DNA from 3 places in the Promicromonospora sp. NPDC050262 genome. Region 1 is predicted to be linked to each of the others. Evidence: riboswitches for the same ligand, from Rfam matches in the RefSeq annotation. Region 1 holds a riboswitch; each other region holds the start of a gene.
The links. A riboswitch is a leader RNA that binds a small molecule or an ion and turns the genes downstream of it on or off. The one in region 1 is predicted to bind S-adenosylmethionine.
Positions count from the first base shown of each region.

Region 1 (9,481 bases):
CGCCGCGCACCTGTCGTAGACGCAATGGAGCAGCTGATGACTTTCCTCGACCGCTTCTCGCCCGAAGGGACGCCAACGGCGACCGCCGTCCCGCGGCCCGAGTACCCGCGGCCCCAGATGGTCCGGGACCACTGGCTCAACCTCAACGGATCCTGGCAGTTCGAGATCGACCCGGGCGACTCCGGGCTCGAGCGGGGTCTCGTCGAGCGGCCGCTCCAGGACGAGATCACCGTGCCCTTCGCCCCGGAGTCGGAGCTCTCCGGGATCGAGAACACCGACTTCCTCGAGGCGGTCTGGTACCGCCGCGAGATCACCGTCCCCGCGGAGTGGTCCGCCGTGAGCGACGACCCGCACGTGCTGCTGCACTTCGGCGCCGTGGACCACGACGCGACCGTGTGGGTCGACGGCACCGAGGTGGTGCGGCACCGCGGCGGGTTCACGCCGTTCACGGCCGACCTGCACGGGCACGCCGCCCCCGGCGACACCGTCACCGTCGTGGTGCGGGCCCGGGACACGCGCCACGGGCCGCAGGCCCGGGGCAAGCAGTCCAACCGGTACGCCAACTTCGAGTGCAACTACACGCGCACCACGGGGATCTGGCAGACGGTCTGGCTCGAGCCCGTGCCGGCCACGCACCTGCGCCGTCCGCGCATCACGCCCGACCTGTCGAGCTCGGCGTTCGACGTCGTCGTGCCGCTCTCCGCGAACCGCCGGGGCCACACGATCTCCGTCACGGTGACCGACGCCGACGGCGAGGTCGCGAGTGCCACCGCGCGCGCCGACCTCGACCTGGCGCCGGCGCTGCGCGTGGTCGTGCCGGCGGACCGCGTCCGCACCTGGGGCACGGAGGACCCGCACCTGTACGGGGTCGACATCGAGCTGCGCGACGCCGCCGGCGCCGTCGTGGACTCGCTGCGCTCGTACGCCGGCCTGCGCTCCGTCTCCATCGACGGCCAGGCGATCAAGATCAACGGCGAGCACGTCTTCCAGCGGCTGGTCCTGGACCAGGGCTACTGGCCGGAGTCGCTCATGACGGCGCCGTCGGACGCCGCGCTGCTGCGCGACATCGAGCTGGGCCTCGCGGCGGGCTTCAACGGCGCCCGCCTGCACCAGAAGGTCTTCGAGGAGCGCTACCTGTTCCACGCGGACCGGCTGGGGTACCTGGTGTGGGGCGAGTTCGGCGACTGGGGCGTCAGCGGCTACGGCACCCCTGCCGACGGCCAGCGGCCCACCACGTCGTACGTCGCCGAGTGGCTCGAGGCGCTGCAGCGCGACCACAACCACCCGTCGATCATCGGCTGGTGCCCCCTCAACGAGACGCACCAGGACCTGCACGACCGCATCACGCAGCTGGACGACGTGACCCGCAGCATGTGGCTCGCCACCAAGGTGGCGGACCCCTCGCGGCCGGTGCTGGACGCCAGCGGCTACTCGCACCGCGTGCCCGAGACGGATGTCTGGGACTCGCACCTGTACGAGCAGGACCCGGCGAAGTTCACGGAGCTGGTCGGCGGCCTGGCCGACGGCAAGCCCTACGGGAACGAGCGGGACAACGGCACGCCGATCTCCCAGCCGTACAACGGGCAGCCCTACTTCGTCAGCGAGTACGGCGGCATCTGGTGGAACCCGGAGACGGCGGCCAGCGCGTCGGGCAGCTCGCCCGACTCGTGGGGCTACGGCCAGCGGGTCGTGGACGAGGAGGAGTTCCACACCCGGTTCGCCGGTCTGACGGACCCGCTGCTGGACGACCCCCTGATGTTCGGCTACTGCTACACGCAGCTCACCGACGTGTTCCAGGAGGAGAACGGCATCTACCGGTTCGACCGGAGCGTCAAGCTCGACGTCGACCGTGTCCGTGCCGTGCAGGTGCGTCCGGCGGCGTTCGAGAAGGGCGCCGACGAGGCCTCCTGACCGCCCCACCGCACGTGTCAGACGTACAGGTCACCCGGGTGACCTGTACGTCTGACACGTCTACCGGACTGTGCACCTTGTAGGTCTCTTTAGTCTTTTTCAGCACATAACACCCCACCCACAGCGGCGCTTGGGGGGTGCACAATAGGCCGGTGACGTACCGGTTCCTCAAGCTCATCCTCTCGATCCTCGTGCTCGTGCTCCTGCGCCCGCGCGTGACTGGGCTGCAGAACATCCCGAAGCGTGGGGCCGTGATCCTGGCCAGCAACCACCTGTCGTTCATCGACTCGCTGCTGATCCCGATCATGGCGCCGCGGCACGTCGCGTTCCTGGCCAAGGCCGAGTACTGGACCGGCAAGGGCATCAAGGGCCGCCTCTCCCGCTGGTTCTTCACCAAGATGGGCGACATCCCGGTGCAGCGGGACGACCCTCGCGCCGGGCAGCGCTCGCTGGAGGACGCCCTGGCGGTGCTGCAGCGCGGCGGCGCGTTCGGCATCTACCCCGAAGGCACCCGTTCCCGGGACGGCAAGCTGCACAAGGGGCACACCGGCGTCGCGTGGCTCGCCCTGACCGGCAAGGCCCCCGTGGTCCCGGTGGCGCTGCTCGGCACGGACAAGGTGAAGCCCATCGGCAAGATGCCGCGGTTCGCCCGGGTCGAGCTGCACTTCGGTACACCGATCGACCCCTCCCGGCAGATCGCGGCCGGTACCAAGCCCGCGCAGGCGCGGCGCGAGCTGACCGAGCAGGTCATGCAGTCCATCCAGGCGATGAGCGGCCAGGAGCGCGCGGACTGAGGCCGGCGTGAGCGCGGCGTTGGGCCTGGGCAGGCGGGGCCCGTGGTTCGGTCTGGTCGCCGGCGTGGCGGCGCTGGGCGCGATCGAGGTGCTCGTGCAGCACCTCGTCGCGGGCGCCCTGCTCCCCGCGCCCGTGGCCCTGGCCGTCGACCTCCTCGTCGGGGTGCTCACGGCCGCCCTGGTGGTCCTCTTCGTCTCACCCCTGTGGTCGCGGCACCACGTGTCCGACGGCGTGGCCCGGCTCCGGCTCGGCTGGCTCGGCGCGGTCGACGTCGCGGCCCCCGACGTCGTCTCCGCGGCGGTGTACCGGCCCACCGCAGCTCGTCCCCTGGAGCTCGGTGCCGGGTTCGACGAGAGCACCGGCCGGCTCTCGCTGGTACGCACGACGACGTCGCCCGCTGTGCTGATCGAGCTGTCCCAGCCCGTAGCGGGGCGGGTGCAGGTGATGCGGAAGGTCCGGGCGACGTCGGTGCTCGTGGGCGTCGCCGCGCCGGACGAGCTGCTCCGGACGCTGACGCCCACGCCCCGCTGACGCACGTGTCAGACCCACAGGTCACGCGGGTGACCTGTGGGTCTGGCACTCGGGCGAGTGCGGCGTCAGAGGCGGGTGCGGCGTCAGAGGCGCGTGATCCGGATCGCGTCGGCCACGACGTACGCCGTCCCCTGTGTCCAGCGGCTGACCGCCACGACGGTGCGGGCACCCGCCGTCATCGCGTAGGTGCCGAGCGAGAGCCACGCCCCGCCGGCCGCGGACTGGTCCACGCGGATGGTCGACGAGCCGGTGCCGGTGTAGACGATGAACGGCGTGGACGTGTTGTAGCCGGCGATCCCCGGGAACCATGCCTCCACCCGGTACGAGCCGTTGGACGGGATGGTGGCCGAGTACGTCGCCAGGTCGCTGACCTCGGCCGGCGTGGCGTAGCGGTAGTCGGCACCGTACCGCTCGGCCGAGAAGGACGACGTCAGCCAGGAGGAGCCGGCGGAGAAGCCCGCCGAGGTGTTGTCGACGATCACCGACCAGCTCGTGCCGGCCAGGGCCGCGGCCACCTCGGACCGCAGCTGCGGCAGCATCGAGTAGAGGACGTCGCCCGGGCAGGCCGTCGCCGTGTAGTCCCGGTGCCCGTAGATCTGGGTCGGCGCGATGCCGTACTGGTCGCAGATGTACGCGCACAGCTCGACCAGCCGGCTCCAGAGCTGCGCGGGCGGCGTGGCGCTCGTGTAGGTGCCCTGGTTCTCGATGCCGATGGCCTGGCTGTTCTGGCCGGGTGCGTGCGCGCCCACGACCGTGCCGCTGCCGTTCTGCAGCCGCGACAGCGAGCCGTGCCGGCCCTCCATGACGTACCCGCCGCGGCTCACCGTGAGGTGCTGCCCGGTGTCCACCCAGCCGTTGGCGAAGTGCCACTGCTGGATGTCGCGCGCGATCTGGTACCCGGCGGCCTGCGAGTAGTCGGTGACGTTGGCCGACGCCGTGTGGTGGATCAGGATCTTGTTCGGGTTGGTGGCGACCGTGTCGATGGTGCCGCGGGCCGCCGCGGCGCCCCAGGTGGCGCAGCTCGCGATGGTCGGCGCGGCCACCTCGACCCCGGCCACGGCGCCGGGCGGCGCGTCGGCGGGCGCCTCGGGGTCGGGCGCCAGGGAGGGCGGGGCGTCGGCTGCTCTGCCAGGCGCCGCGGGGGCCGCTCCAGCAGGAGCGGCGGGTGCGGCGACGGCGGGCGCGGTGGCTATCGTCGCGCCCGCGGCACCGATGCCGAGGACGACGGCGCCGCGGAGCAGGTCACGCCGGTCGAGAGAGGAGTGGTCGTGGTCGGTGGAGCTGTGGTCGTGGTCGTGCACGGTGGGGCCTCCACGGGTCAATCGCGCTGGTACGAGCCGATTTCATCCGTAGTATCGGCCGACCTGCGACCCGCCGGGTACATCACATCCAGGCCATATCCCGCGTACGATGCCGGCGCCGCCACGGAGGCCGGACGCCCAGGCCACCGGGGTGACCTGGGCGTCCGGCATTGCGGTGAGCGGACTACTGCTCGATGCTCTGGCGGCTCTCGGACGAACCTCGCCCGATCGAGGTCGAGCCGGCCGTGTGCGCCACCTCGACCTTGCGGGGCTTCGCCTCCTCGCTGACCGGGATCGTCAGCGAGAGCACGCCGTCGGCGTACGAGGCCGAGATCCGGTCGAGGGCGAGGCCCCGGCCGACCGTGAGCTGTCGGGCGAACGTTCCCGTGGGCCGCTCGCGGACCAGCCACTGCGCGCCGTCGTCCGAACGCTGCGTGCGCTCGGCCCGGACGGTGAGCGTCCGGTCCTCGACCGAGACGTCGATGGTGCCGGGGTCGACACCGGGCAGGTCCATCGAGAGGACGTAGTGGTCACCGGTGCGGAACAGGTCCATCGGCATCGCGCCGGACTGCCGTGTGTTGCCGGCGAACGTGCTGAACATCCGGTCCATCTCCTGGAACGGGTCCCAGTAGGTAGCCATCGCGCATCACCTCCTATGACGATGCGGCCCTGGCCCCTCCAGGGCCGCAGCGATCGGCGACGGCCTCGGCCGCCGCCCGGCTACGCTTCAATTCTGGCACTCGACACCCGAGAGTGCCAACCCCCGTCCGGGCGATCCGTCAGGCCGCCGCTCGGCCCGTCAGGCCCACGCGGTCCAGGAGGTCGAGGGCGGGGCGGTGCTTGTTGAACGTGTACACGTGCAGGCCGGGCGTGCCGGCGTCGAGCACCTCGCGCGCGAGCGCCGCGGAGTACTCGATGCCGTGCGCATGCTGGGCCTCGGGGTCGACGGCGCCGTCGGGCGCGGTGAGCCGGTCGAGGTCGCGCAGGAGCTCCGCAGGCGCCGCCACCCCGGTGAGCTCCTGGACCCGGCGCAGGCGGCGGGCCTCGGTGGTGGGCAGGATCCCGGCGAGGATCGGGATGGTGACGCCCTCCGCCCGGGCCGCCTCGACGAACCCGGTGTACGAGTCCGCGCGGTAGAAGAACTGGGTGATCGCGAAGCTCGCGCCCGCCTCCTGCTTCTCCAGCAGCCGCCGCACCTCCTGCTCGCGCGTGGTGCCGGCCCCAGGGTTGCCGTCGGGGAACGTGGCGACGGCGATGGCCAGCGGCCGGGCGGCCGAGCGCAGCGCCGTGCTGACGTCGGCGGCGCACCGCCGCTCGTCCACCTGCCGCAGGAGCCGCACCAGGTCCACGCTGGAGCGCACGCCGTCGGCCGGCGGGCGCCAGTCCGGCTCGTCGCGCGGCGGGTCGCCGCGCAGGGCGAGGAAGGACCGCACCCCGGCCTCGAGGAACTCCTCGATCACCGCGGACACGTCCTCCTGGGACGCGCCCACGCAGGTCAGGTGGGCCACCGGGAGCACGGGCGTGCCGCGCAGCAGCGTGGCGAGCACCTCGCGCGCGGTGGCGCGGTCGCCGCCGGCCGCCCCGTAGGTCACGGAGACGAAGTCCGGGCGAGCCGCCACGAGCCGCTGCGCCGTCTCCCAGAAGTTGGGTGCGGCGTTCGGCCGACGCGGGGGCATCAGCTCGAACGACACCGTGGGGCGGTGGGGGTGCGGCTCGGCGACCATGGCTGCTCCATCGAACCTGGCGTGAGCACCTTGCGTCCCTCGCACCGCGGCGACGCGGCAGGAGATCGGCAGGTTGCTGCGGTGTCAGGGAGCCAGGACTCTCGACCGCTCTGGATGGGGTTCGCCACCATGCTAAGCGACCGTCCAGCACTGGGACAGAATTCGTCCGTAAGTCGAGACGGCCCGGTCCACGGTGTGTGGACCGGGCCCGCCCGCTACTTCACCGACCCGGCCACCAGGCCGCCCACCAGGCGCTTCTCGATGATCATGAACAGGATCACCACGGGCACGATCGCCACGACGGACACCCCGAACACGTAGTGCCACGACGTCTCGTACTGGCCCACGAACTTGGTGAGCGCCACGGACAGCGGCTGGTTGCCCGCCGTGGTGAGCAGCACCAGCGAGGCCGCGAACTCGTTCCAGGAGGCGACGAACGTGAACACGACCGCCGTCACGATGCCCGGCCAGACGAGCGGCAGGTTGATCTTGGTCAGGACGGCGAACGTGCCGGCGCCGTCGAGCTGCGCCGCCTCGTCGACCTCCTTGGGGATGCCCGCGAAGAAGCTGTGCATGATCCAGACCGCGAAGGACAGGTTGAACGCGGCGTTGACCAGGATCATCGCGACCCACGTGTCGAGGATCCCGATGGCGATGAACTGCCGGAACAGACCCGACGTCAGCACGGCGGGCTGCACCATCTGGGTCACGATCACGAGGAACAGGAAGAAGAGCCGGCCCTGGAACCGGAACCGCGCCGTGTAGTAGGCGGCGGGCAGCGCCACGGCCAGCACGAGCAGCGTGGCGCACAGCGAGATCACCAGGGTGGAGATCAGGTTCTGCGCCAGCGGCGTCTCGGGCGTGGACCACATCGTGACGTAGTTGTCCCAGTGCCACTCCGTGGGGAAGTAGGTGGGGTCGACCGACCTGATCTCCGCCTTGGTCTTCACGGAGCCGAAGAACATGATCAGGTACGGCAGCAGGAAGACCACCAGCACCACGAGCCCGGCCAGCAGCCGGAGCAGCAGCGACCCGAGCGGCACCTGGTCGGTCGTGTACTTCCGCACCCTCCTCCGGTTGTCGGACGGCGGCCGGGTCGCGCTGCGCGAGGTGGTCCCCGGGTCGGTGATCGCGGTCATCAGACCTCCTCCAGGGGGCGGACGACCCGCACGTAGACGGCGACGATGGCGATGACCACCAGGAACGCGATGACGGACAGCGCGCTGGCCAGGTCGATCTGCCGCTGGTTCTGCATGTACTTGAAGATCATCGTCATGACGGTGTCGGCGTCGTACCCGGGGATGGACCCCGTCATGACGCGCAGGATCGGCAGCGAGTTGAACACGTTGATGATGTTGATCAGCACCGCCACCGAGATGGCACCCCGCAGCTGCGGCAGCACCACGCTGAAGTAGGTGCGCACCCCGCTGGCCCCGTCGATGCGCGCGGCCTCCACGGTCTCGCCGGGCACCGTCTGGAGCCCGGCGAGCACCGTGTAGGTGGTGAACGGCAGCGACACGAACACGGCGACCGCCATGGCCCACGCGAACGCGGTGCCGGGGTGCCGCGTCCAGCCGTAGCCCTCCGGCGTGCTGATCAGGCCGACGTCCACCAGGAACGAGTTGATGATGCCGAAGTACGGCTCCAGGCCGTAGTGGACCACCAGCGTCGTCATGACGACGCTGGAGGCCCACGGCACGATGACGGCCATCCGGACCAGGCGGCGGCCGGGGAATGCCTTGTTCAGCAGCGCCGCGAGCGCCAGCGACCCGATCAGGGTGCAGCCGACGACGACGACCACCCACACGACCGTGCGCCCGAGGATCGGCCAGAAGTACTGGAAGCCGATGACCGTCGCGAAGTTCGCGAGGCCCACTCCCCCGTCGTCCACGCCGCTCTGGCTGATGTCGCGTGTCGAGTTCCAGAACATCAGGCCGACCGGGAACAGGACCACGGCCGCAATGAGTGCGACCGCGGGCCCGATCCACGGCAGGGCCTTCAACAGGTCCTTCACCAAGTTCCCCGTGCTTTCGGTTCAGCGTTGCGTGTGGTCAGCCGTGCCGGGCACGGCGGTCGGTGCGGGGCGTCAGCCCGCGTCGACCTGTTCCTGGATCTCGGTCAGGACGTCCTGCGCCGACTTCTTCCCGTCGAGCTGACCGAAGAGCGCCTTGAACGCGGAGTCGGCCGCGGCCCAGTCCGGGTTGGTGCTCGGGTAGAACTGCGCGTCGGGCAGCACCTCGAGGAACGGCGCGAGCGCCTCCTCGCCGGCGAGCTGCTCCGAGCCCGAGAGGGTCGTAGGCAGGAAGCCCTCGGCCTGGACCCACGGCACGTAGACGTCGGCGGAGTAGAAGTAGTCGAAGAAGGCGGTGATGGCCTCCTGCTTGTCGCCGTCGTTCTGGAACGCCATGAGGTGGTCGGCCACCCCCAGCGTGAACGGCGAGCCGTCCTCGGTGGGGATCGGGTGGATCGAGTACTCCAGGTCGGGGTTGTCCGACTCGATCTGCCCGACGCTCGGCGGCAGGCCGACCTGCATGCCGACCTTGCCCTGGACGAAGATGTCGAACAGCGGGCTGCGGTCCGTCGCGCCGGCGTCGGCCTGCGTGGCGCCCTCGTCGATCATCTTCTTGACGAACTCGGCACCCGGGAGGTTCTCGGGGGTGTCGATCGTGATGGCCTCGGCGTCGCCGAAGGTGCCGCCGCCGCCCCACAGCCACACCGCTGCCTCGGCCTGCGCCTCCTCCGAACCGAGCGGCATGCCGTAGCCGGCCACGCCGCCACCCAGCTCCGAGACCTTCTTGGCGGACTCGAGCAGCTCGTCCCAGGTGGTGGGCACCTCGGCGCCCGCCTCCTCCAGGAGCGCGTCGTTGACGAACAGCGCACGGGCCGACGCGATGAACGGCAGGCCGTAGGTGGTGCCGCCCACCTGGGCGTTCTCCAGGAACGTGGGCTGGAAGTCGGCGTAGGTCTCCTCGGAGGTGACCTCCTCGACCGGGTACAGCAGCTCGTCCTCGGCGAAGCCGGCGAAGGGGCCGCCGTTGTAGATGTCGGGTGCGTCGCCGCCCTGGATCTTGGTGGCGATGACGGACTCGAGGTTGTCCCAGGACTCGACCTGGAGGTTGACGTCGATGTCGGGGTTCTCCTCCTCGAACCCGGCGATCACGTCGTCCCAGTTTCCCTGGGTGGCGTCGGAGTAGCTGGGGACGAGCAGGTCGAGAGTGG
Region 1 covers NZ_JBFAKX010000010.1:18,610-28,090, forward strand. Annotated here, with positions in the region: gene AB0I29_RS16085 (sugar-binding domain-containing protein) at 37-1,911, shown strand; gene AB0I29_RS16090 (lysophospholipid acyltransferase family protein) at 2,064-2,705, shown strand; gene AB0I29_RS16095 (hypothetical protein) at 2,713-3,237, shown strand; gene AB0I29_RS16100 (N-acetylmuramoyl-L-alanine amidase) at 3,321-4,538, opposite strand; gene AB0I29_RS16105 (Hsp20/alpha crystallin family protein) at 4,723-5,178, opposite strand; gene AB0I29_RS16110 (methylenetetrahydrofolate reductase) at 5,318-6,262, opposite strand; SAM riboswitch class I at 6,267-6,383, opposite strand; gene AB0I29_RS16115 (carbohydrate ABC transporter permease) at 6,478-7,401, opposite strand; gene AB0I29_RS16120 (sugar ABC transporter permease) at 7,401-8,276, opposite strand; gene AB0I29_RS16125 (extracellular solute-binding protein) at 8,349-9,481, opposite strand, start outside.

Region 2 (9,481 bases), on a different contig from region 1:
CCTCGGCTCGGTGCTCAGCGGCGGCGGATCGACGCCCGCCGAGAACACGCCCGAGGCCTGGGCGGACGCGATCGACGGCTTCCAGACACAGGCCCTCGCGACGCGGCTGCAGATCCCGCTGATCTACGGCGTCGACTCCGTGCACGGGCACGGCAACCTGAACGGCGCGACGATCCTGCCGCACAACATCGGGCTCGGCGCCACGCGCGACCCCCTGCTGGTCGCGCGGGCCGAGCGCATGGTCGCGTCCGAGACGCGCGCGACCGGCATCCCGTGGACGTTCGCGCCCTGCGTGTGCGTGGTGCGTGACGACCGCTGGGGCCGCACGTACGAGTCCTTCGGGGAGCACCCCGCGCTCGCGAGCGTGCTCGGCGCGGCCGCCGTGACCGGCTTCCAGGGCAAGGACCTGGACAGCAGCACGTCGGTGCTCGCGACCGCCAAGCACTTCGCGGGCGACGGCGACACCACCTTCGGCACCGGCGAGGGCGACTACACGATCGACCAGGGCATCACCGAGCAGAGCCGGCGGCACGTCGAGCAGGTGGACCTGCCGCCGTACGTGGCGGCGCTCAAGGCCGGCGTCGGCTCGGTCATGCCGAGCTTCTCCAGCATCGACTGGACCGACGACGGCCTCGGCAACCCCGTGAAGATGCATGCGAACCGCGAGCTGGTCACCGGGTGGCTCAAGCAGAAGCAGGGGTTCGACGGCTTCGTGATCAGCGACTGGCAGGGGATCCACCAGATCCCGCCGCTCGCGGCCGACTCCCCGACCACCGGCCAGATCGTCACCGGCGTCAACGCGGGCATCGACATGTTCATGGAGCCGTCGCAGTTCGAGCGGTTCCACACGCGGCTGCTCGCCGCGGTCCAGGACGGGCAGGTCGGCGAGAAGCGCATCAACGACGCCGTGTCCAGGATCCTCGCCGCCAAGTTCGAGCTGGGTCTGTTCGAGGAGCCGTTCGCGGACCGGTCCAACGCCGACGACATCGGTTCGGCGGAGCACCGGGCGATCGCCCGCAAGGCCGTCGCCGAGTCGCAGGTGCTGCTCAAGAACAGCCACCGCGCCCTGCCGCTGGACGACGACGAGAGCATCTACGTCGCGGGCCGCAACGCCGACGACCTGGGCAACCAGGCCGGCGGCTGGACCGGCACGTGGCAGGGGTTCTCGGGCGACGTCACGGCGGGCACCACGATCCTGGAGGGCATCCAGGCGGCGGCCGACGACGTCACGTTCAGCGAGGACGCCTCCGCGCCGACCGACGGCGCCGACGTCGGCGTCGTCGTCGTCGGCGAGACGCCGTACGCCGAGGGGTTCGGCGACGTCGGCGGGCCCGAGTGGGCCTGGGACCCGGCCGACGGCGGGGTCCCCCGCGAGGAGAAGTCGATGTCGCTGCAGCCCGGCGACGCCGCGGTCGTGGAGAAGGTCTGTGCCGAGATCCGGACCTGCGTGGTCCTGGTGGTCTCGGGGCGGCCGCAGGTGCTCACCGACCAGCTCCGGTCGATCGACGCGCTGGTCGCGTCGTGGCTGCCGGGCACGGAGGGCGCCGGCGTCGCGGACGTGTTGTTCGGCGAACGGCAGTTCACCGGCAGGCTGTCGGTCTCGTGGCCGCGGTCGGCCGACGACCCGGTGGTGAACGTGGGCGACCGGGACTACGACCCGCTGTTCCCGTTCGGCTGGGGCCTGTCGACGGGCGGCCGCACGTCGCACCTCGACGAGCAGCGGCTCGAGCTGCAGGACGCGGTGCTCGACCCGGCCACCGGCGTCCCGCCGGCGGCATCGAAGGCGATCGCGACGTCGGACGTGGCGCTCCTGGAGGGCCACGAGTCCCTGGCGGCCCGGATCCTCACCCGGGCCGGTCGCTGACGAGGCGCTGAGATCTGGTGGTCGCGCCGAGATCTGGCGGCGCGCCGCCAGATCTCGGCGCAGCCGCCAGATCTCGACGGCCTACCCTGCCGCGGACAGGGCCTGGGTGACGTCCTCGATGATGTCCTGGACGTCCTCCAGGCCCACCGAGAGGCGGACCGTCGTCTCCGCGATGCCGACGGCGGCCCGGCCCGGCGCGCCCAGCTTGCGGTGCGTGGTCGTCGCGGGGTGGGTGATCAGGGACTTCGCGTCGCCGAGGTTGTTCGAGATGTCGACCAGCCGCAGGGCGTCGAGGAACGCGAACGTGTGCCGCTTCGCGGCGTCGTCGTCCGTGCCCCCGGGGACCGCCAGGTCGAACGTCACGACCGTGCCGCCGCCGCTCATCTGGGACCGCGCCAGGTCGGCCTGCGGGTGGGAGTCGAGGAACGGGTAGCGCACGGTGCCCACCGCGGGCAGCTCCTCCAGGGCGCGCGCCACGGCGAGGGCGCTCGCGCTCTGGGCCGCCACGCGCACCGGCAGCGTCTCCAGGCCCTTGAGCAGGGTCCACGCGTTGAACGGCGCCAGCGACGGCCCGGTGTTGCGGATGAACGTCTGCACGGGGCCGGTGATGTACTCCGTGGAACCGAGTATCGCGCCGCCCAGCACGCGCCCCTGCCCGTCGATGTGCTTGGTCGCCGAGTAGACGACCACGTCGGCACCCAGCTCCAGCGGCTTCTGCAGCAGCGGGGTGGCGAACACGTTGTCGAGCACCACCGTCGCCCCGGCGGAGTGCGCCAGGTCCACGACGGCGCGGACGTCCACGATGTCCTGCATCGGGTTCGACGGCGTCTCGAAGAACACCACGTCCGCGGGTGTCGAGAGCGCCTCCTCCCACTGGGACAGCACGTGCCCGTCCACGTAGTCGGTGCGCACACCCCACTTCTTGAAGATCTCCTCGAAGATCACCACCGAGGACCCGAACAGCGCCCGGGCGGCCACGATCCGGGAGCCCGACTCCACGAGCGCGGCCAGCGACGTGAACACCGCGGACATGCCGGTCGCGGTCGCGTAGCAGGCGTCGGCACCCTCGAGCTGGCGCAGCCGCTCCTCGAAGGTGTGCACCGTCGGGTTGCCGTAGCGCGAGTAGACGAACCGGTCGACGTCGCCCTTGAACGCGGCCTCGGCCTCCGCGGCGTTGTCGTAGACGTAGCCCTGCGTGAGGAACAGCGCCTCGCTGGTCTCCTGGAACTCGCTGCGCTGGTGGCCGCCGCGCACGGCGAGCGTCGCCGGGCGGACGCCGTCGGGAAGCGGCTTGCGGCCGGAACCACCGGGGTTCGCGTCCGGCGGGAACGCGCCGGTGACGGTCACGCGGGGCCCGCCGTCCACGGCAGCCCGGCGACCTTCCAGCCCTGCTGGTCGCGGACACCGTCGGCCCCGGGCGCACCCTCGAAACCCTCCAGCACGTTGTACGACGGCGCGATGCCCGACGCCGTGGCGAGCCGCGCCGCCGCGATCGAGCGCTGGCCGGAGCGGCACAGGAAGACGATGGGCCCGCCGGAGACGCCGGCCGCCCGGAGCTCCTCCAGGAACCGCGGGTTGGGCACGCCGCCGGCCTGCACCCACTCGGTGAACACGGGCTGCTTCTCCAGCGATGCCGTGTCCGGGATGCCGATCGTGCGCCACTCGCCCTCGGTACGGACGTCCACGAGCGTGGCGTCCGGGTCACCGGAGAGCAGGTCCCAGGCCTGCTGGGGCGTGATGTCGCCGGCGTAGCCGTCGGCCGGTCGTGCTTCGACGCGCGCGGGGTCGCTCATGATGCTCCTCCATCGGTCGTGGCGGTAGCACCCTCGTCCGTTCTCCGCGGCTGCGGGGAACGCTGGGTTGCTGCGGCGTCGTCGTGCCACGTCACTCGGCCGCTCGGGATGGTCGTTGCCAACCCTACGACATGGTGTCCGGTGGGTGGAACAGTGTCTCGACAGGCAATCCGACCAATCTGGTCGGGAAACCGCTTTTCGGTACGGTGGCGGCGATGCCAGGGCACGAGGAGCCGCTGACCGGCGGCAACATGAACGCGGTGGTGCGCGTGGGCGACACACGGTGCTGCGGACCGCCGGGCCGTGGACGCCCACGGTCCACGAGTACCTGCGCCACGTGCGGGGCCGGGGCATCACGGAGGTGCCTGAGCCCTTCGGGCTCGACGAGCGGGGGCGCGAGGTCGTCTCGTTCCTCCCTGGCGACGTCCCGGGCTGGCCGGCCCCGGAGTGGCTCTGGTCCGAGCGGAACCTGCGCGACGCCGGGCGCCTCCTGCGCCGGCTCCACGACGCGTCCCTCGACCTCGACCTGCCGGACGCCGTCTGGCGGCTGCCCGCCCGCGAGCCGGCCGAGGTGATCTGCCACAACGACGCCGCGCCGTACAACATGGTGTTCCGCGCGGGCCGGCTCGTCGGGCTCATCGACGTGGACACGGCGTCGCCCGGGCCTCGCGTGTGGGACGTGGCGTACACCGCGTACCGCATGGCCCCGTTCGCGGGCGACGCGTTCGCCGGGGTGGCCTACGACGTCGGGCACCTGGACCCGCCGGCCCGGCTGGACACGCTGGTCGCCGCGTACGGGGCCGGCTGGTCGAGTGCGGACGTGCTCCGCGCGATGGCGGAGCGACTCACGGAGCTCGCCGCGTTCAGCGAGGCCAGGGCCGACGACGGCGGGCCCGCCGAGCTGCGCGACCACGCCGCCATGTACCGCTCGGACGCCGCCCGCGTCGCCGGCCTCGCGACTCGCGCGACCCGACCGGATCGTGGGACCAGCATCTGAGACGTGCGTTGACAGGAGTTTTGCCCGCAGCACAGGATGGCCGCAGGTCATGAGCGCCAGCGTCAAGCCCCGGCTCGCTGGCCGGCAACCCTCCCTCCGCGGTGGGGTGCCCCGGGTGACGACCAGGCCGCGCGCAGCCCGCGTGCGGCAAGCGCGGGGGAACCTCCCCCAGGACTGTGCTGGAGGACGCCATGTCTGCTCCCACCCTCAGCCGTGCCACCGCGGTGACCGACCTCGCCCCGCTGCGCCCTGTCGTCGGCGGCGGCACGCTCGTCCCGCTCGTGGACGGCACGCGGGTCTCGTACGCGAACCTCGACGTCGCCGCGTCCGCCCCGGCCCTGCAGGCCGTCGCCGACCGTGTCACCCAGGTGCTGCCCCTGTACGCCAGCGTGCACCGCGGTGCGGGCTACCTCTCCCAGGTGAGCACTGCGCTCTACGAGACCGCGCGCCGCACCGTCGGCGCGTTCGTCGGCGCCCGCGAGGACGACCTGACGATCATCACGCGGAACACCACCGACTCCCTCAACCTCCTCGCCGGCTGCGTCCCCGCGCAGCCCGACGGCGAGCCCGGCCGCGTGCTGGTGCTCGACGTGGAGCACCACGCGAACCTGCTGCCCTGGCAGCGCACCACCGGCGCGACCGTGCTGACCGGCGGTGCCACCGTGGCCGAGACCGTCGCCCAGATCCGGGAGGAGCTGGCCGACGCCGCCGCGGACCATCCGTTCGCCCTCGTGGCCCTGACCGGCGCCTCGAACGTGACCGGCGAGTCCCTCCCGATCGCCGAGATCGTCGCCGTGGCCCACGAGTTCGGGGCGCGCGTGGCGCTCGACGGCGCCCAGCTCGTGCCGCACCGCCGCATCTCGCTGGAGTCCACCGGCGTGGACTACCTCGCCTTCTCCGGCCACAAGACCTACGCCCCGTTCGGCGCTGGTGTGCTGGTGGGCCGCCGCGACTGGCTCGACGCGGGTACGCCCTACCTCGCGGGCGGCGGCGCCGTCCGGCGCGTGCGGGTGGGCGGCACCGACTGGCACGAGGGGCCCGCCCGCCACGAGGCAGGCTCCCCCAACGTGATCGGCGCGGTGGCGCTCGCGGCGGCCTGCGAGGAGCTGGCGGCGCTCGACGCCGCCGAGGTCGTGGCCCACGAGAACACCCTGCGCCGCCGGCTCGTGTCGGGGCTCGAGGCGATCGACCGTGTCGAGGTCGTGCGGGTCTGGGCCGACGCCGTCGACCCCGTGGGCGTGGTGACCTTCACCGTGACCGGGTACGACCCGGGCCTCGTCGCCGCATACCTGTCCGCGGAGCACGGCATCGGCGTCCGGGACGGCCGCTTCTGCGCGCACCCGCTGCTCGGCCGGCTCGGGTTCGACGCCGGAGCGGTGCGCGCCTCGGTGGGCGTCGGCACCGCGGGCGAGGAGGTCGAGCGCTTGATCGCCGCCGTCGGCCGCCTGGTCGAGGAGGGTCCGCAGGCCGGGTACGACGTGGTCGACGGGCTGTGGGTCGTGACCGACGACCCGCGTCCGGTGCCCGAGGGCTCCGGTCTCGCGGGCCTGCTGGCCACGGCCGCCCTGGGCTTCGACGAGGCCTTCGGCTGCCTCCCGGACGAGGACTGACGTGTCCGACGGACAGGTCACCCGGGTGACCTGTACGTCTGACAGCTAGAGGGCGAGGGCCACGCAGATGCCGCCCATCGTGAGGTCCAGGCCGATGCACCACAGCGCGAGCGACCGGTTGACCACGACGTCACGGCGGTAGTGCACCACGTCCCACCCGGCGTGCGCGGCGAGGGCGAGGCCCGCGAGGGCCAGCCCGAGCCGCGGCTCCAGGAACAGGGCCACCGTCGCGACGCCGAAGAAGCCCGCCATCGCGACGGCCTGCGGCCACGTCGCACGGCGTCCGCGGGCCAGGCCGATGCCGGTGAGGACCAGCCCCACCAGGACGAACGCGACCCAGCGCGGCGTGTCCAGCAGCTCGGACGCGACGGGGATCACGGACGCCAGGAGCGCGACGAGCCAGGCCGTCCAGCGGACGCCGGTCACGGCGGCGGCCAGGTAGCACAGGGTCGCGACGCCGATCGCGGTGGCCGGGTCCTCGGCGACCGCCTCCTGCCAGGTGCCGTCGACGATCGCCGTCCCGCCGACCAGCAGGCCGAAGCCCGTGAGCACGCCGAGCACGATCCAGGCGGTGTTGGTGGGCCAGGTCCCCGTCCACCGGCTCGGCCGCGCGGGGACGGTCGTCCCGAACGTCTCGGTCATGGTCCCGTGCTCCCTGTCCCGGCGCTTCGGCGCCGTCGTGGCTAGATACCCTCTAGGGGTACCCAACCACGCCGCCGCCGAGGCGCGGAACCACATTCGGCCACGACCGAACCCCGTGTCAGACGTACAGGCCCCTCTGGTGACCCGTACGTCTGACACGTCAGAGGGGGAACGTGCGCGGGCGGGGGAGGGCCGCCTCGACCTGGGCCGCCAGCGCCAGCAGCGTGAGCTCGCCGCCCGGCCGACCGATGATCTGCACCCCCATGGGCAGCCCGCCCGGCGCCTCGGCGGTGGGCTCGGTCCAGTGGGTCGGCACGGTGATCGCCGGCAGCCCGGCGACGTTGAGCATCGACGTGAACGGCGTGTACAGGCACTGCTGCTCGAAGTTCCGCTCGGGGTCCTCGGCGTCGTACCACCCGATCGGCCGCGGGGTGAGGGCGAGCGCGGGAGTCACGACGGCGTCGTAGGCGCTGACCTGCGCCACGAGCGAGCGCTCGAAGCCGGTGAGCGTGCGCACCGCCTCGGCGAGCCGGCGGGCGGGCACCTCGCGGCCCGACCGGATGAGCCACTGCGTCAGGGGCTCCAGCTTGGCCAGCGTCTCCGGGTCGTCGATGGGCACCGCCGACGCGCCACCCATCCACAGGGTCCGGAACGCGGGGGCGTACTCGGGAGCCTCGGTCAGGAGCGTCTGCTCGACCTCGTGCCCGGCCGCGGCCAGGGCACGCACCCCGGCGTCCAGCCCGGCGCGCGCCTCGGGGGACACCGCGATGTCGTAGAAGCCGTCCCACGCCGACGAGGTGGTCACGCCGATGCGGGCGGCTCCCCGGCCGGCGACGCCGGCGTCCTCCGGCAGCTCGGCCCGCTGCGCGGCCGCGAGGTACGCGCCCGCGGCGTACGACGGCGCCCGGAGCGTGTACGGGTGCGCGACGCCGCCCCCGGCGCGCCGCGGGAGCATCGCCTCCAGCAGCAGGGCGGCGTCGGCGACGGTGCGCGCGATCGGCCCGTTCACGACCAGCCCGCCCAGCGAGTCGACGCCGCTGCCCGCGGGCAGCAGCCCGCGCGTCGGCTTGAGGCCGACGACGCCGCAGGCCGCCGCCGGGATGCGGATCGACCCGCCGCCGTCGGACCCGGGCGCGAACGGCAGCATGCCCGCCGCCACCGCGGCGGCGGCCCCGCCGCTGGAGCCGCCCGCACCGCGGCCCAGGTCCCAGGGGGTGCGCGCCGGGGCGGCGCCGACCGGCTCCGTGTAGGCGGGGAAGCCCAGCTCGGGCGCGGCGGTCTTGCCCAGGCTGACGATCCCGGCGTCGTCGAGCACCTGAACGATCTCGTCGCTCTCCTCGGCCGGCGGCAGGTCCGCGAAGGCGCGCGACCCGAAGCCGGTGGGCACGCCCGCCCGGTTCCACAGGTCCTTGTCCCCCGTGGGCAGGCCCCACAGGCTGCCCGACGGCGGCGTGCCCTCGTCCGGCCCCGCACCGCGGGTCTCCTGGAGCTCCGCCGCCCGTTTCCGGGCGCGCTCGGGGGTGACGGTGGCGAAGGCGCCGACCGCGGGGTTCAGCCGCTCGATCCGGTCGAGGAAGTGCTCGGTGACCTCGGTGGGGGTGAGCTCTCCGGCGGCGAGAAGGTCGCGGAGCTCGACGGCGGTCCGCTCGTGCAGGGCATCCATCCCGCCAGGCTAGGCGCTCCTCGCACCGGCGCCGCGGAATGTCTTTTATGTCTCACCCGCTCTACAGCGGAATCAGTCGAACTCATGAATCTGATGTATTGCATTAAACGATGTGACCTGCGCTGATGTCCCGCACTGCGGGCTAATGGCGCTCCGCACCGGCCCATTCTGCCGCGCAGAACGCGCTTCTCCGGCATATGTTCGTGCGGAGCCGTCACCTTTGCGCCGCGCCGTCACGGTGCGCCCGAGGTGCACAGAAATTTCTCGCAGGGGGAGAGCACCATGACATTCTTCAATACGGCACTCGTCGTGCCGAACCAGGTCGACTGGCTGGCACCGCTCACGAACGCGCTCGGTGCGGTCGCGAGCTTCATCCCGAAGCTCCTCGTGTTCCTGGTGGTATTCCTCATCGGGTACTTCATCGCCAAGGCGATCGCCCGGTTCGTGGGCATGATCCTGACGCGGGTCGGCTTCAACAAGGTGCTCGAGCGCGCGGGGGCGAACCGCCTCCTCGCCGGGTCGGGCATCGAGCCGATCGCGCTGCTCACGAAGATCATCTACTACTTCATCCTGCTCATCACGCTCCAGCTCGCGCTGAGCGCGTTCGGGCCCACCAACCCGGTGAGCGCGATCGTCAACGACATCGTGGCGTGGCTCCCGAGCCTGGTCGTCGCGATCGTCATCGTGGTGATCGCGGGCGCCATCGCGAATGCGGTGAAGGACCTTCTCATGAACACCATGAGCCGCGTTTCCTACGGCCCGCTGGTCGCGAAGACGGTCTCCTTCTTCATCATCGCGCTGGGCGTTATCGCCGCCGTGAACCAGATCGGCATCGGCACCACCGTGACAATGCCAGTTCTCGTGGCATTCCTGGCCACCGTGGCCGGTATTCTCGTCGTCGGTGTCGGCGGT
Region 2 covers NZ_JBFAKX010000023.1:72,730-82,210, reverse strand. Annotated here, with positions in the region: gene AB0I29_RS24760 (glycoside hydrolase family 3 N-terminal domain-containing protein) at 1-1,864, shown strand, start outside; gene AB0I29_RS24755 (O-succinylhomoserine sulfhydrylase) at 1,946-3,211, opposite strand; gene AB0I29_RS24750 (rhodanese-like domain-containing protein) at 3,208-3,657, opposite strand; gene AB0I29_RS24745 (aminoglycoside phosphotransferase family protein) at 3,941-4,654, shown strand; SAM riboswitch class IV at 4,700-4,814, shown strand; gene AB0I29_RS24740 (aminotransferase class V-fold PLP-dependent enzyme) at 4,846-6,264, shown strand; gene AB0I29_RS24735 (hypothetical protein) at 6,310-6,906, opposite strand; gene AB0I29_RS24730 (amidase) at 7,067-8,569, opposite strand; gene AB0I29_RS24725 (hypothetical protein) at 8,852-9,481, shown strand, end outside.
Region 2: another riboswitch for S-adenosylmethionine. It lies ahead of AB0I29_RS24740 (aminotransferase class V-fold PLP-dependent enzyme); the one in region 1 lies ahead of AB0I29_RS16110 (methylenetetrahydrofolate reductase).

Region 3 (9,481 bases), on a different contig from region 1:
GGCGTCGGCCAGCTCGGGCACGATCTCCATGCGGGACCGGGCCGCCTCGACCGACGTGACGTCGGCGTCCAGACCGTCGATCGCGCCGATGACCTGCCCGAACTCCGAGTAGCACAGGTGCGTGTGCACCTGTGTGGCCGTGTCGGCCCCGGCGGTCGAGAGCCGGAACGAGCGCACCGACCAGTCGAGGTAGCCCGGGTGCGCGGAGCGGCGCAGCGGCAGCAGCTCGCGCAGCGCCGGCTCGTCCACCTGCACGACGCCGATGCCCGCCGCCTCCAGGTCCGTCACCTCGTCGCGCAGCGCCAGGGCCACCTGGTCGGCGGTGTCGCCGAGCGGCAGGTCGTCGCGCACGAACGACCAGGCCAGGATCGTGACCGGACCGGTGAGCATGCCCTTGACCGGCTTGTCGGTCAGCGACGCCGCGTACGCCGTCCACTCGACCGTCAGAGGCGCGGGCCGGGACACGTCGCCCCACAGGATCGGCGGCCGCACACAGCGCGAGCCGTACGACTGGACCCAGCCGTTGACGGTCGTCGCGAAGCCGTCGAGCTGCTCCGCGAAGTACTGCACCATGTCGTTGCGCTCGGGCTCGCCGTGCACCAGCACGTCCAGGCCCAGCTCCTCCTGGAGCGCGACCGTGCTCGCGATCTCGGCGCGCATCGCGGCCGTGTAGTCGGCGTCGGACAGCTCGCCCCGTACCCACGCGGCGCGCGTGCTGCGGATCTCGGAGGTCTGCGGGAACGACCCGATGGTCGTGGTCGGCAGCGGCGGCAGGTTGAGCCGCGCCTGCTGCGCGGCCGCCCGCTCCGCGTACGGCGCGCGCTCGACGTCGGCCGCGGTCAGCGCGGCGGTCCGCTCGCGCACCGCGGGGACGACGACGCCGGGCGCCTCGGCGCGGGAGCGCACCGCCGCCGTGGACTCGGCGAGCTTGCCGGCGACCGCCGCCCGGCCCTCGGTCAGGGCGGTGGCCAGCGTGACGACCTCGGTGACCTTCTGGTCGGCGAACGCGAGCCACGACTTCAGGTCGGCGTCCAGGCGGGGCTCGTCGGCGACGTCGTGCGGCACGTGCAGCAGCGACGTCGAGGTGCCGACGGCGACCGCACCGGCGCCGAGCCCGGTGCCGGACGCCGCCAGGCCCTCCAGGGTGGTCAGGCGGGCGTCGAGGTCGGCGCGCCAGATGTTGTGGCCGTCGATCACGCCCGCGACCAGGGTCTTGGTCTCCAGGCCGGGGACCGGTCCGGTCGGCACGGCACCGCGCACCAGGTCGATCGCGACGGCCTCGACGTCGGTGCCGGCCAGCAGGGCGAGCCCGTCGCCGGCCTCGCTCCGCAGGTCGCCGTACGGGGCGGTGACCAGGATCGCGGGGCGCTCGGCGGCGCCGTCGGCACCGGCTGCGGCGGGGGAGAGCCCGGTCGCCAGCGTGGTGTAGGCGCGGCGGACGGCGTCGGCGACCTCGTCGAAGGGGACGTCCAGCAAGTCGGTGACCAGGGCCGGCTCGTCGAGCTGCACCCAGGGCGCGCCCGCGGCGGCCAGCGCGCGCAGCAGGTCGGCGTACGCGGCGACGACGTCGTCGAGCCGGTCCAGCGGGCGGAAGCCCTCCGGCGATCCGTCAGCGGGCTTGCTGAGCAGCAGGAACGTCACCGGGCCCACGAACGCGGGCCGGGTCACGACGGCCTGGCCCCCGTCGGCCGGCTGAGCCAGCTCGGTGAACTCCCGCACGGCGCGGTCGTCGACGAACCTGATCGGGGTGTCCGGACCGATCTCCGGGACCAGGTAGTGGTAGTTCGTGTCGAACCACTTGGTCATCTCGAGCGGCGCGTTGTCACCCTCGCCGCGGGCGACCGTGAAGTAGGCCTCGAGGGGCAGGCGACCCCCGTCCGTGGTGAGCCCGGCGAACCGCTCGGGCACGGCGCCCAGCAGCGCGACGGCGTCGAGCACCTGGTCGTAGTACGAGAACGAGCCGGGGACGGCAGCGTTGCCGGCGTCCAGGCCCAGGTCGACGAGGCGGCGGGCGGTGGCCTGCCGCAGGTCGCGGGCCGTCGCCTCCAGCTCGTCGGCGGTGGTGCGGCCGGCCCAGAAGGACTCGACGGCGCGCTTGAGCTCGCGCCTCCGGCCGATGCGCGGGTAGCCCAGGATCGTGGCGGTGGGAAGGTGCGGGTTCGTGACTGCCATGCGTATCAGCTCCATCGGACCTGGCGTTAGCACCTTGCCCCGAGATTGGCGCCTCGGAGGTAGGTTGCTGCGGTGTCGTGGAGCCAGGACTCTCGACCGCTCTGGATGATGAGACTTGATCGTAGGCATGCCCGGGATGTGGTCGGCAAACCGTCCACCCCTCGGACGGTTGTCGCTCGCCGGGAGCGAGGCACGAAAAGTGTGCCAAGCGCGCCGCGCTCCCGGCGGCCGCGGTCCGGAGCAGAGCTGGCCGTCCCGCACAAGCCCCGAGCCATAAGCTCGGTTATGGCTCCGTTCAACTGTTTCGGCATCCGGTGATGGATTCTGACGTTCCCCGAGGACATCTCACCGAGCAGATCCCCGAACAGATCGGAACCACACCATGTCGAAGATCCTGATGGTCGTCTCCGCCGCGAACAGCCTGCGCCTGGCCGACGGCACCGAGCACCCCACCGGCTACTGGGCCGAGGAGGTCGCCGCCTCCCACCGGGTGCTCACGGCGGCCGGCGCCCAGGTCGACGTCGCGACGCCGGGCGGCGTGGCGCCCACGGTCGACGCGGTCAGCCTCGACGAGCGCGGCGGGGTGCCCGCCGCCGACGCCGCGGAGTTCCGGGCCTACCTCGACGGCATCGCCGACCAGCTCGCCCACCCGCTCACGCTGGCCGACGTGCGCGGCGACGACTACGACGCCGTCTACGTCCCGGGCGGCCACGCCCCGATGGCGGACCTCGCGCACGACGTCGACCTCGGCCGTCTGCTGCTCGCCGCGAACGACCGGGGCACGACCGTCGGCGCGCTCTGCCACGGCGTCGCGGCGCTGCTCAGCGCCCAGGAGCCGGACGGCACCTTCGCCTTCGCGGGCCGGGCGCTCACGTCGTTCACCGACGAGGAGGAGCGCCAGGGCGGCCTCGGCGACGCCGCGCCCTACCTCGTCGAGTCGCGGCTGCGCGAGCGCGGCGCCGTCGTCCAGGTCGGTGCGCCCTGGAGCAGCACCGTGGTCCAGGACGGCAACCTGATCACCGGGCAGAACCCGCAGTCCAGCGCGGCCGCCGCCGAGGCGGTGCTCAAGGCGCTCGTGGCGCGCTGAGCCCGGCTAGCCTGTGGGCAGGACGACGACGGAGGGTGGTGCCGGTGCCGGGTCTCGACCTCCTCGCCACGTTCCTGGAGGTCTACCGCACCGGGTCGCTGTCGGCGGCGGCCGAACGGTTGGGCGTGAGCCAGCCGGCCGTCACCGGGCAGCTCGCCCGCCTGGAGGAACAGCTCGGCGCGCGCCTGTTCGTGCGGTCCCGCCGGGGCGCCGAGCCCACGGAGCGCGCCGTGGCGCTGGCCGCCGAGGTGGGGCTCCACGTGGACGGGCTCCGGACGGCGCTCGGTCCCCGCGACGTCGAGCCGGCCGTGCGCGGGCTCGTCCGGATCGGCGGCGCCGCCGAGCTCATGACGGTGCGCGTGCTGCCCGCGCTCGCGCCGCTCGTCGCGCAGGGGCTCCAGCTCCGTACGACGCTCGGGCTCGGCGACGAGCTGCTGGCCGCGCTGACTGCCGGCCACCTCGACCTGGTCGTGTCCTCGGTGCGCCCGCGGCAGGACGCCCTGGTGGCGACGCCGCTGGTCGACGAGGAGTTCCTGCTCGTCGGACCCCCGGCGCTCGCCCACACCGTGGACCCGGTACGCCTGGAGTCCGACCCCGTGGCCGCCCTGTCGCACCTGCCGCTGGTCGCCTACGCGGAGGACCTCCCGATCGTGCGCCGGTACTGGCGCAGCGAGTTCGGCCGGCGTCCGCCCAACGCGACGGCGCTGGTGGTGCCCGACCTGCGCGCCGTGCTCGCCGCGGTCGCCGGCGGCGCGGGGGTCTCCGTGCTGCCCCGGTACCTGGCCGCGCCCGCGCTGGATTCCGGGCAGGTGGTCGAGCTTCACCACCCCGAGGCGCCGCCGCTGAACACGCTGTACCTCGCGGGACGGCGCGGGGTCCCGCAGGGGCCGGCGGTCGCCGCCGTCCGGGCACGGCTGACGGAGGCCGCCGCGGGGTGGGGGAGCCTCTGAGGCGTGCCGCTACCCGGCCGGTCGCCGGGTCCCGGTCACGACCCGGCGCACTCGTCGCTCTCCACCGGACCCGAGAGGCCGACGAGCGGCGGGTACGCCGAGACCCGGAGCTCCCAGCCGGCCGAGTCGGTGGCCGTCACAGAGGCGTCCCCGCCGTTCTCGGCGTGGGTCACGTCCGACAGCGGGTCGAAGCCGTGCTCCTGGAGAACCGGGTCGAGCCCGGCGGCGAGGTCGGCGAGACCGTTGCTCGGCTCGTACAGGTCGCCCTCACCCAGGCTCTCGGCGAGGAAGAGCACGCACTCGCCGTCCGGCTGCTCGGTGACGAACGGGAAGCGGTCCTTGGCGGTCCACGCCACCCCCGGGACGGACTGGTCGAGCGCGACGAGGACGTCGTCCATCGCCGCCGTGTACTGCTCCGTCGCGGCCTCACGTGCGGGGGCCGGCTCCGCGGGCTCGGCCGGAACGTCGTCCGGGCCCGCGGAGCAGGACGTGAGAGCGCCGGGGACGAGCACGGCGAGGACGAGGGCGCCGCGGACGAGCGTGCCGGGGGGCGGCGCGTCGGGGACGTGCGCCGTGCCGCCGGTCCGTCGCGCCCGTGCCTGGAACCGCGCCCGTGCCTGGAACCGTGCCTGTGCCTGGAACAGGGACCGCATCCGTCTCCTCGTTCGTGCTCGCCGTCGTGCCGGGACGCTACCAGGCAGGACGTCCGCGCGGTCGGAATTTCGAGGCGGTCACGACGGGGGGCTCTCCCCGTCGTCGGACCCGCGTGCGGTCGGGGTCGCCCGAGCGGTGACGGCCCCGAGGGTGACGGCCGCCGCCGTCAGCACCGCGCTCGCCACCAGGGGTCCTGCGGGCCCGAGCGCCACGACGGCGCTTCCGCCGAGCACCGGACCGGCGAGCGCGCCGAGGTTCAGGGCGACCGTCGAGAACGCCCCGCCCATGGTCGGCGCGCCGTGGGCCGCCGCCATGGCGCGGGCGATCAGTGTGCCGCCCACGGCGAACGACAGCGCGCCCTGCACCGGGGCGAGCACCCACACCGCCGCGGGGCTCGGGGCCAGCGCGGCCCACAGGACCCACCCCGTGAGCAGGGCGGGGCCGGCGACCGCGAGCAGCCGCCCGCCGTGCGCGTCGGCGAGCCGGCCCGCTGCCGAGACCCCGGCGAAGGCACCCACCCCGAACAGCGCCAGCACCGCCGGCACCAGCGCGGACCCGAGGCTCGCGCCGTCGGTGACGACGACCGCCAGGTAGGTGAACGCGCAGAACGTGGCGCCGTTGACCAGGACGCCGAGCCCGAGGTGGCGCGACAGGTCCGGGGACCGCAGCGCGCCGAGCTCGGCCCGCAGCTCCACGCGGGCGCGCGGCGTCCCGGTGTCGAGCCGTACCGGCGTCAGGCAGGCCACGGCGACCAGGGTCGCGGTCGCGACCCCGGCGATCGCCCACAGGGCGGACCGCCAGCCCCAGAGCTCGCCCAGCAGCGCGCCGGCGGGGACGCCGGCGACCAGGGCGAGCGTCGTGCCGCCGAGGATCACCGCCAGCGCGCGGGCCCGCCGCCCGGCGGGGACGACGTGCTGCACCGTCGACAGCGCGACCGCGAGGAACCCGGCGTTCGCCACCGCGGCGACGAACCGGGTGCCCAGCAGGACGGCGAAGCTGTCGGTCAGCGCGCCGGCGACGTGCGCGGCGACAAAGACGAGCAGGCAGGCGGACAGGGTCCAGCGGGGCGGCAGGCGGCGTCCGACGGCGGCCGTGAGCGGCGCACCGACGACCATCCCGACCGCGAAGCCCGAGGTCAGGTAGCCGGCCTGGGCGATCGAGACGCCGAGGCCGGTAGAGATGCCGGGGACGAGCCCAGCGAGGACGAATTCCGACGTGCCTTGCGCGAAGACCGCGACCGCGAGCACGTAGAGCAGGACAGGCATGAGGAACTCCGAAGGGTGGAGGGACACGGGTAGGCCGGGACGGCACTACGGGCCCTTCGGATGCGGGTGTTCTCTACAGGGGCATCTCGGGCTACCGGAGTACCGGCAGCCCTGACCTGGATGCTTCTGGAGACCTCATGCGGTGAAGCTAGCACGCGCCGGCGGAGGCGCCGAGACCGGCACCGGCACCGGCACCGAGACCGGCACTGACAGCGGCAGCGGACGGCGCCACGCGACCTCGCGGTCGAGCTGGCCCGTCGAGCGGAAGAGCTGCACCTGGTGGGCGTCGGGCAGGGCGGCGGCGAGTGCCCGCGTCGTCGTCGGGCCGAAGCCGAGCTTCTGCCAGAAGCCGCCCGACCGGCGGGAGAACAGCCAGGCCTCGCGCGCCCCGGCGTCGGCGGCCCGGTCCAGGGCGAAGCGTGCCAGGCGCAGGCCGTCCCCGCCGCCGCGCAGGTCGGGCCGGACGGCGACGCTGCGGATCAGCGCGTGCTCGCCGTCCACGCCGAGCTCGAACCCGGTGGTGGCGGTGACCGCGCCGGCGTCGTCGCGTTCCAGCCAGAGGCGGACGGCGGGCTCCGCGAGCGCGGCGACCGTCAGGTCGGCGGTGCGGAGGAACGCGGCCAGGTCGTCGAGGTCGGCGGAGGCGGCGGGGTGGAGCACGCCGGGGAGCCTATCTCGGCGGGCCGGCGGGCCGGCGGGCCGGCGGGTCGGGTCAGGGCCGGTCGGCGTCGTTCGTCGGAGCCATGCTCGGCTCGTCGCACCCCGACCAGCTCAGGTCGCTGTGCACGCGCAACTGCTTGCCGCCGTCGGACGTGGCCCAGATCTCCTGGGCCCGCGGCAGCCAGGTCGTGGTGTCGACGAGCACGTCGACGCGGGTCACGTCGCCGCCCCGGACCTGGTCGTCCGACGGGGTGACCCGGATCCGCGCGACCGTCTGCCCGGCCAGCTCCTCGATCGTGAGGTCGTCGTCGAACCGCTGGTTCGTGCCGTCGTAGCCCGGCAGGCGGAGCAGCACGCGGGCCGACGCCGCCTGCAGCGCCGGGAGAGGCTGCTGGTCCAGCAGGGGCTTCGGCACGGCCACGTCCGGCTCGTCGACCCGGTCGAAGCGCATGATCGACTGGTCCCCGAGCGTCGAGCGGATCTTCACGCCGCAGCTCGCGCCGGACATCGCCTTGCCCGCGAGGGTGACGACCTCGCCCGGCGTGCGCCAGGTCGTGGGGGACGGCGACGCGCCGGGCCGCGGGGTCCCGGCCGCCGGCGCGCCGGTGCCCGGGGCCGAGCCCGGGAGGGCGCCCGGTTCCGGCGTGCCCGCCAGGCTCAGCACGAGGACGGCGGCCGCTGCCGCGGCTGCCGCACCCGCCCACGCGAGGACCGGCCCGCGGCGGCCCGACGGCGCGCGCCGGAGCGCGGCCGGGACGAGCCCGGGTGTGTCGGGGTCGCGGAGCAGCACCTCGATGTCGCGGGTGTCGGCCCAGTCGTCGGAGCCGCTGTCGGACCGGGTGTCGGCCCAGTCGTCGGCGCCGGTGTCGGCCCGGCCGGGCGGGCGCGGGACCTGGCCGTGCAGGCCGCTCCCCGTCGCGCCCTGCACGGCGGCCCGTGCCTCGGCCCGCGCGCGGGACTCGGTGTACGCGCGCGCCAGGTCGAGCTCGGGATCGGCCGCGCGCAGGGCACGGCGGGCGCGGGTCAGCTCGTCGTCCACGTCAGGCTCCTTCCTCGGTCAGCCGTTCGTACGCCGCGCGCAGGCGGCGCCGGGCGCGGTGCACCCGGGTGGCGGCGACCGCCGTCGTGCAGCCCAGTACCTGGGCCACCTCCGCCGTGGAGAGCTCCGCGGCCGCGAGCAGCGCGATGACCTCCCGATCGGTGGGGCGCAGCAGGTCCATGGCGCGGCGGAGCTCGTCGAGCTCGCCGACCAGGCGGACGTCGTCGGCGCCCGCCGGGGCCGGGTGCGTGCGCACCCGCTCGACCAGGGCCGTGCGCCGCTGCCGGGCGCGCGCCTGGTTGGCCATCACCCGGCGGGCGACGGCCAGGAGCCACGCCCGCGGGTTGTCAGGCAGCTCGCCCTTGCGCCACACGATCGCGAAGACCTCGGCCACGACGTCCTCCGCCTCGGCGGCCGGGAGCCGCGCGCGGGCGTAGCGGTAGACGGCGCGCGCGTGCGTCGCGAAGAGCTCCTCCGTGCGCGCGGGCGTGAGCGGGCCCGGCACGATGCGGTGCGGCTCGGTGTTCGTGGTCAGGGCGGTCTCCGGGGTCTCCGTCGGTCTCCGGGGTGAAGAGCATCGGGGTGAGCGCTTCCGACACAGTGTGTCCGGCAGGGGATCGCCCATGTCAGGTCCCGGATGTTGCCCACGTCACAGCGCGCCGCTGACATCGGGAGCCACACGCCGCACACGACCCCGGTGTGCCTACCTTTTCGAACCGACTGTCCGTGCCCCGGCCCGGGGGCGTCCCCGCGGTGCTTCTCGCCACCACGCTGTTGCTCGCCGGCTGTGCGGCCGGGTCCGCAGCGGGGTCGGTCTCCGGGACGGCCGGGTCGCCGGACGGTTCGGGGCTGCCTGCCTCCGGTCAGGAGGGTTCCGGACAGCAGGGTTCCGGACAGCAGGGCGGCGGGCAGCAGGGCGGCGGGCACGGTTCCGAGGAGCCGGTGACCGGCGGGGCGGGCGCGGACGGCGGGGCGGGCGCCGACGCCGACGCCGGGGCGGGCGCCGCGAGCGCCGTCGGACCGAGGGACGCGCCCGTCGATGCCGAGCCGGGCAGCGGACCCGGTGACGACCCGGGCATCGACCTGACCGCCCGCTCCACCACCGACCCGGCGAGCCCCTGGGTGGTGGTCAACAAGCGCACGCCGCTCGACCCGGTCGACCACGAGCCCGACCTCACGACGGTGCGCGGCTACCTCGTGCGGCCCGACGCCGCGCCGGACCTGACGGCGCTCCTGGCGGCGGCGGACGCCGACGACGTCCGGCTGACGTTGCGCAGCGCCTACCGCGGGTACCCCAAGCAGGCCGCGGTCTACGAGGGCTGGGTCGCGCAGCTCGGGGCGGCGCAGGCGGACGCCGTCTCGGCGCGCCCGGGGCACAGCGAGCACCAGACGGGCCTGGCCGTGGACGTGGGCGGCACGACACAGCCGGGGTGCGACTTCGAGCCGTGCTTCGGGGAGACCACCGAGGGGCGGTGGGTCGCGGAGCATGCCGCGACGTTCGGCTTCCTGGTCCGGTACACGCCCGAGAACAGCGGCGTCACGGGGTACGCCCCCGAGGCCTGGCACCTGCGCTGGGTGGGCCGCGACCTGGCGGCGTACATGGCGGACACCGGCGTCACGACGCTGGAGGAGGTCTTCGACGTTCCCGGCGGGG
Region 3 covers NZ_JBFAKX010000035.1:348-9,828, forward strand. Annotated here, with positions in the region: gene metE (5-methyltetrahydropteroyltriglutamate--homocysteine S-methyltransferase) at 1-2,172, opposite strand, end outside; SAM riboswitch class I at 2,181-2,284, opposite strand; gene AB0I29_RS27040 (type 1 glutamine amidotransferase domain-containing protein) at 2,555-3,259, shown strand; gene AB0I29_RS27045 (LysR family transcriptional regulator) at 3,304-4,209, shown strand; gene AB0I29_RS27050 (hypothetical protein) at 4,245-4,862, opposite strand; gene AB0I29_RS27055 (Cmx/CmrA family chloramphenicol efflux MFS transporter) at 4,941-6,128, opposite strand; gene AB0I29_RS27060 (GNAT family N-acetyltransferase) at 6,264-6,788, opposite strand; gene AB0I29_RS27065 (hypothetical protein) at 6,841-7,827, opposite strand; gene AB0I29_RS27070 (sigma-70 family RNA polymerase sigma factor) at 7,829-8,332, opposite strand; gene AB0I29_RS27075 (M15 family metallopeptidase) at 8,554-9,481, shown strand, end outside.
Region 3: another riboswitch for S-adenosylmethionine. It lies ahead of metE (5-methyltetrahydropteroyltriglutamate--homocysteine S-methyltransferase); the one in region 1 lies ahead of AB0I29_RS16110 (methylenetetrahydrofolate reductase).